Regions from separate parts of the Acetoanaerobium noterae genome, predicted to be linked through region 2. Evidence: riboswitches for the same ligand, from Rfam matches in the RefSeq annotation. Region 2 holds a riboswitch; the other holds the start of a gene.

Region 1 (3,681 bases), on a different contig from region 2:
TTTGAAGTGGAGTTAGTGAAAGTGATACTAATGTAGCTATTTTATCTCCTACTTTTAAATCAATTTTGCCTTCTAGATCTTCACCGATTTTTTCAATAGTTCCAATCAGCATTCCTCCTGAACCAGTAACAGGATTTTGCATTTTACCTCTTTCTCCAACAATTTCTAAGATTTTTGCAGCAATTTTCTTTGTATCATGACCAGCTTCTTCTTCAATTTGAGTAAAGCTTGCTGAGTCAACATTCAATGCTTGTACATCTATTAGTATCTCATTACTGAAGATGTTCATATCATTAGAAATTTTAAGTGCAGGTTGTGGTAGTGATCCTTTTGGTTCAATTACACGATGAGTTCCATATTTACAGCCTTTCATTACAAATCCCTCCAATTTTTATATAAATTAATTTTATTATTAACTATGTTATTTAAATGCTTTTTTACTTATATTTAAAATTATTTAGAAATACCTAGTATTTCTCTTGCCTCTGCTGGAGTAGCTACTGGTCTTCCAAATTCTTTAGCTAATCTTACGACTTTTTCAACTAACTCACCGTTGCTTTTAGCTGGAACACCTTTTTCTATGTAAACGTTGTCTTCAAATCCAACTCTTACATGGCCTCCTGTAATAATGGCCATCGCTGCCATTGGGAATTGATTTCTTCCCATTGCTGATACCGTAAATGATGATTCACTTGGAATGCTTCCAATTAAAAATACTAAATCTCTTGGTGTTGCACTTATTCCTCCATTTACACCCATAACGAAATTAAAGTGCATTGGAGTTTGGATATGACCTTTTTTAGCTAACCTAATTGCCATATCAATCATGCTCTTATCGAAAACTTCACATTCTGGTTTTACACCATTTTCAATCATATATTTCGAGAAATTTATAATCATATTCTCTGTGTTTACAAAGATTTCATCTCCGCCAAAGTTACATGTTCCGCAGTCTAATGATGCCATCTCTGGTTTAAGAAATACTGGTTGAAGTCTTTCTTCATCTGTCATTCCTACAGCTCCACCAGTTGAAGGTTGAATTATTGCATCTGGACAGGCTTCTTTTATCGCATCAATACACATTTTAAATCTTTCTTTTGATTGAGTTGGAGTACCATCGTCCTCTCTTACATGAAGGTGGATAACGCTTGCCCCAGCATCATAAGCTGATTTTGCTTCTCTTACTATTTCCTCCACTGTATAAGGAACATTTGGGTTGTGTTCTTTTGTAACCTCTGCTCCACAAATTGCAGCTGTTATAATTAACTTTTCCATTCTTATCCCTACTTTCTTTGTTTATCCTTAGGAACTACACAAGTACCACTAGCACGACATACTACAATCGGGGTTTCAAGTACATCGCATGCCGAATCATTTATATCTGTTCTTGGAACAATCACTTTTCTTGCTTCAAAAACCATTTTTCTTGATGTATTACCTTGCTCTGTGATGCTTCCTTCAACTTCTATGTAGTCGCCAGCAAAAACTGGAGCCATAAACTCAACCATGTCATAAGCTTTAAAAAGTCCTTCGTCTCCATCATTCATTATAAGTAGTTCCGTTGCCACGTCTCCGAATAGTTGAAGCATTCTAGCCCCATCTACAAGACCACCGCCATAATGAGCGTCATGAGCACTCATTCTAATTTTAAGTACAGATTTCATTTTGATTGCCTCCTTAAAAATAAATAAAACTAAAAAAGCGCTATTTACGTCATGACATGCATGACGTAAATAGCGCTCCATGATTAACATGGCAATGGTAAGTGCTGAACATTACCACCAAAGAAATATCCAAGAACGAATAAGTCTCTTCGGCAACAAAGACATTAGTACAATTCATCGAGTGTTCTTACTCTTAGCATAATTGTATTACCTTCTTGTTGCACCTCTATTTACGAATTTTTATAATTTTCATTTTGATTATAATCCTTAGTTATATAATTGTCAATAAAGGAAAATTTAAAAAATTTAAATATTAATCAATTTCTCTGTAATTTAAGTCTCCTCTTTTTAAACCATTTATGAATAATTCAGCAGAAGCAAGGTTTGTAGCAAGTGGTATTGCGTGAACATCACATAATCTAAGTAGAGCTTGTACATCAGGTTCATGTGGCTGTGCTGTAAGAGGGTCTCTTAAAAAAATAATCAAATCCATATTGTTCTCAGCAATTTTAGCACCTATTTGCTGATCTCCACCTAGAGGACCTGATAGAAACTTATGAACACTTAACCCTGTCATTTTTTCTATTAATCGTCCTGTTGTTCCTGTCGCAAATAAATTATGTTTTTTAAATATTTCTGAATACGCAAGAACAAAATTAATTAAAATATCTTTTTTATGGTCATGTGCAATTAATGCTACGTTCATAATATACACTCCTAATTTAGAAATTAATTTTCCTTCGTTTGACAGATACATTAAATACAAGAGCAAGAGCCATCATGCTTGTAAGCATAGAGCTTCCTCCATAGCTTACAAACGGTAGAGTTACTCCTGTTACTGGCATTACTCCCATAGTCATTCCTACATTTTGAACAAATTGATATAAAAACATAGAAGTAATACCGACTATGATAAGAGTACCATAAAAATCTTTAGCAGAAGTTGCAAGGGCATAAAGCCTTTTAAAAAAAACAAAATATAATATTAGAACAACTGACATCCCTATCAAACCAAATTCTTCACCTAAAACAGCAAAAATAAAATCACTGTCTGTTACAGGTAAAAATCCATATTGATTTTGAGTTCCATTAAATAGTCCTTTTCCAAATATTTTTCCTGAACCGATTGCGATCATCGATTGAATAACCTGAAAATTCCCTTCAAAGGATGGGTCTCCTGGATTTAAAAAAGCATCAATTCTTGTCCTTTGATGAGGTCTAAGAATGTAATTATATATAATTGGAGAACATACAAGTGCGCCCAATATTGCATATAAAACTACTTTCAAATTCAATCCTGATATATATAGCATTCCAAATATTATAAAAGAAAAAACAATTGCCCCTCCAAGGTCTGGTTGCATCATAACGAGAATAATAATAGGAAAAGGATACAAAACAGCTAAAAATATTTCTTTTAAATCATGTAGCATATCTTTTCTTTCTTCTAGATATTTTGCATAGCCTAAAATAAAAGTTAGTTTTACAAGTTCAATAGGCTGAAAATCTATTATTTTTAAATCAATCCAAGATCTAGCTCCAAATTGTGCTTTTCCTAATCCTGGAACATATACAAGAAGAAGTAGTCCTATTCCTAAAATATACAATTGCTTTTCATAATTTTTAAAATCATTATAATCGAAAAACATAAAAAATATTATAAAGAATATGCCCAAAATATATGATGCGCTTTGAATTATTAATCTCTTGTAGCTTCCACCTTCATTAACACCAGTTGCACTGGAAATTAAAATTAAACCAATGCTAAAAAGAAAAAAAACAATTATAAACAATATAAAGTCAAAATCTTTATATTTTTTTAAATCCATATTAATGCTCCATTCAATAGCTTAACTACTTCATTCTTTTGATAGGTATGTTTGCAACAAGGGCCGGAACCATTTCAGAGTTATCTTGGCTCTTAGTTTTTATCATCTTAACTTCGATATGCTCCTCATCCACTTCCATATATTTTTCAATTGCAAGTAAAATATCTCCTTTTAATGCTTCTAAAACA
Region 2 (3,681 bases):
ATCCCCTGCTGTGTTTATACCTATAGCAGAAGAATCAGGACTTATAATTGAAGTTGGTAGATGGGTGACAAATGAAGCTATTTTGCAGTTATACGATTGGAAAGAAAGACATATTAATCTAAAACCTATATCTATTAACTTGTCAACAAAACAAATCATGGACAAAGGCTACATAGAATTTCTTAGGGCAGGTCTTGAAAAATATGCGATACCTCCTGAATTTATAGAAATTGAAATTACGGAAAGCATCTTGCTTGAAAAAACTGAAAAAACAATTGAATTTCTAAATGAATTAAAGCAAGTAGGTGTAAAAATAGCTCTGGACGACTTTGGAACAGGGTACTCATCTCTTAGCTATTTGACTTTCATACCTGTGGATAAAATTAAATTAGATAAATCACTAAGTGATAAATTTCTAGAGCTTACAAATATTAAAGTTATGGATAGTTTGATTTCGCTAGCACATAGTCTTGAGCTGGAGGTAATTGCAGAAGGTATTGAAGATTTGGAGCAATATAGAAGACTTAGAGTAGGAAAATGTGATTACATTCAGGGTTATCTTTTTGGAAAACCAATAGAAGTAAATGAAGCGGATAAAATTTATGATTCAAACTTATCATATGTAATAGCATAGCTTATGCTATTACATATTTTTTAGGATTATTAAAATTACAAAAGGCTTAAGGGGGAAAATGCCATGTCAGTTCAAAGTGTAAGAGAATTTTTTAAAAGTAATAATCTAGATTATAAGATATATGAACTTGAGGAGAGTACTGCTACTGTTGAATTAGCAGCGAAAGCTCATAACGTAGAGCCGGCGATGATTGCTAAGAGTATGGCTCTTAGGTTGAAGGAAAGATACATAATTATTGTCACAGCAGGAGATGCAAAGCTAGATAATAAGAAATTTAAAGATGAATTTAAAGAAAAAATTCAGTTTTTAAAAGGTGACGAGGTACCAGAGATAACAGGTCATCCAGTTGGAGGAGTTTGTCCTTTTGGGCTTAAAGAGAATTTTGATGTTTACTTAGATGAATCATTAAAACGTTTTGATTTTGTATTCCCAGCTGCAGGCTCTGCAAATACCTCAATAAAAATTGCTCCAGATAATCTTAAAGATATAACAAATGCAGCTTGGATATCAGTTTCAAAATAATTTTGAATAATTTCTTGACGTTTTATATAGCTTTATGTTACTATTTTAAAAATACCTAAGAATTTTAAATAAAAATTGAATACGTACAATACTTTAAAGAGGCTGCGGTTAGTCAAGAGTACTTTAATTAGGAAAGGGGCAACCGCCGAAGCATAAGCTAGACATAGCTGTGCTGGGACTATGTTTAATAGACATAGTACTGTTATTATGAGATTGCCCAATCTCATAATATTGCGCTTTATAGTGTTGGGGCAAAAGGGAACTTTTATATTTCTGTGCGCATATATATAATAGTCGTGAGCCTTTTGCTCACGGCTATTTTTTTATACGAAATTAAGTTAGGTGTTAATATCTTTAGTATTTAAGTCTGATATTGATATTGTTAAAACTTACTTTTGAGAGGATGATATGTATGAGTATTTTTACAGGAAGTGCAGTAGCATTAGTTACCCCATTTATTAACAATCAGGTTGATTATAAAGCATTAGAAAAATTAATAGAATGGCATCTAGAAGCTAAAACAGATGCTATAGTAGTTTGTGGAACTACAGGAGAATCATGTACACTTTCAAAAGATGAGAAAAAAGATGTGATAGCATTTACCATAAAAAAAGTATCAGGAAGAGTACCAGTAATAGCAGGAACTGGAGGCAACAATACCCAAGAAGCAATAGAGATGAGCTTATTTGCAGAAGGGATAGGAGCTGATGCCTTATTGCTTGTGACTCCTTACTACAATAAAACTACTCAAAGAGGTCTAGTTGCACACTACTTTGCAATAGCTGATCAAGTTAATATACCGATAATTTTATACAATGTACCATCTAGAACAGGCCTAAACATTCAGCCGGAGACTGTAAAAGAGCTAGCCACTCATAAAAATATAGTTGCAATCAAAGAAGCAAGTGGGGATTTAAGTCAGATAGCAAAAATTGCTAGACTTTGCCCTGCTGGATTTGACATTTACTCTGGAAATGACGACCAAATACTTCCAGTATTATCACTTGGGGGAGCAGGTGTGATATCAGTAGTTGCAAACATACTTCCAGATGAAACACACCAAATATGTGAATTATACTTTAATGGAATGACTAATGCTGCGACTAAGCTTCAGCTTGATATGCTAGATATAATCAATGCACTTTTTATTGAAACAAATCCAATTCCTGTAAAAGCAGCGCTAGAAATTATGGGGAAAATAAATGGAGAGCTTAGACTTCCACTTATTCCAATAAGTGATAGCAATAGAGAGCTATTAATTGAAAGCATTAAAAAATTTAATCAGTCTATGGGGGTGAGCGCTTGATTAACATAGGTATTTCGGGAATAAATGGAAGTATGGGTCAAATTATATACAAAAAAATAGTTGAAGATGATATGTTTAATCTAGTAATGGGAATAGACGCTAGACCAGAGCTTTATGAAAATAAATGTAGAGTTTTTGAAAAACCAGCTGATTCAGATATATATCCTGATTTAATTATTGATTTTTCTCACCACTCATGTCTAGATGAACTATTATTATTTGCAAAGGAGCATGGGATTAGTCTTGTTCTTGCAACTACAGGCTACGATGCAGCTCAAATTGAAAAAATACACAGCTATAGCTCAGATATTGCCATTTTATACTCTGCAAATATGTCTTTTGGAATAAATTTATTAAAGACAATTTTAGAAAAATATTCAAGATTACTAGATGAGCGAAGCTATGATATTGAAATAATTGAAAAGCATCACAATAAGAAAGTAGATGCACCTAGTGGTACTGCATATATTTTAGCTGATGCAGTAAATTCTAGTATATCCACCCCAAAAAACTTTGTAAATGGAAGACAAGGAAGAACCAATCCTAGGACGACAAATGAAATAGGGATACATGCAGTTAGAGGAGGAAACATCTTTGGTGAGCATGAAGTTATATTTGCAGGAAGCAGTGACATTATTGAAATAAAGCACACAGCACTTTCTAAGGATTTGTTTGCAGATGGAGCTATTGATGCTGCAAAATGGCTTTATGGGAAAGAAAAAGGAATGTACTGCATGCAAGATATGTTTGAAATTTAAAAATTAAAAACAAAAATATATGGTTTTATACGTAGACCATAAATTACGTAAATAATAAAAAGGAGATTATGATAATTAATTTATCATAAAAAACATTATGACTAACGAAACTAAACTAACAGATGCATATGAAATTGCTAGATTTATAAAGGAAGCTAAGAAAACCACTCCGGTAAAGCTATATGTTAAGGGAGACCTAAATTATGAAGCTATTAATGAATTAATGGTTTTTGGAGAAGGAAAATCGAGAATTTTATTTGGAGAAGCTGATGAAATAAATAAATTCTTGGAGCTAAATAAAAATCAGATTGAGTTTTATTATATAGAAAATGATAGAAGAAATTCCGCTATTCCTATGTCAGACTATACAAAATTTGATGCGAGAATTGAGCCAGGAGCAGTAATTAGAGATAGAGTATCTATAGGGAAAAATGCCGTTATAATGATGGGAGCAGTAATAA

Evidence for each region. A riboswitch is a leader RNA that binds a small molecule or an ion and turns the genes downstream of it on or off. The one in region 2 is predicted to bind lysine.
Region 1: it holds a riboswitch for lysine, as region 2 does, so the genes downstream of both, kal (3-aminobutyryl-CoA ammonia lyase) here and dapA (4-hydroxy-tetrahydrodipicolinate synthase) in region 2, are expected to answer to the same signal.

What each region holds. Positions count from the first base shown of each region.
Region 1 covers NZ_FUYN01000005.1:31,604-35,284, reverse strand. The annotation lists gene kdd (L-erythro-3,5-diaminohexanoate dehydrogenase) at 1-373, opposite strand, end outside; gene kce (3-keto-5-aminohexanoate cleavage enzyme) at 454-1,275, opposite strand; gene kal (3-aminobutyryl-CoA ammonia lyase) at 1,284-1,664, opposite strand; lysine riboswitch at 1,727-1,901, opposite strand; gene mgsA (methylglyoxal synthase) at 1,978-2,370, opposite strand; gene rodA (rod shape-determining protein RodA) at 2,387-3,493, opposite strand; gene minE (cell division topological specificity factor MinE) at 3,519-3,681, opposite strand, start outside.
Region 2 covers NZ_FUYN01000001.1:374,401-378,081, reverse strand. The annotation lists gene B5X47_RS01895 (EAL domain-containing protein) at 1-634, shown strand, start outside; gene B5X47_RS01890 (YbaK/EbsC family protein) at 698-1,156, shown strand; lysine riboswitch at 1,245-1,403, shown strand; gene dapA (4-hydroxy-tetrahydrodipicolinate synthase) at 1,569-2,462, shown strand; gene dapB (4-hydroxy-tetrahydrodipicolinate reductase) at 2,459-3,220, shown strand; gene dapD (2,3,4,5-tetrahydropyridine-2,6-dicarboxylate N-acetyltransferase) at 3,318-3,681, shown strand, end outside.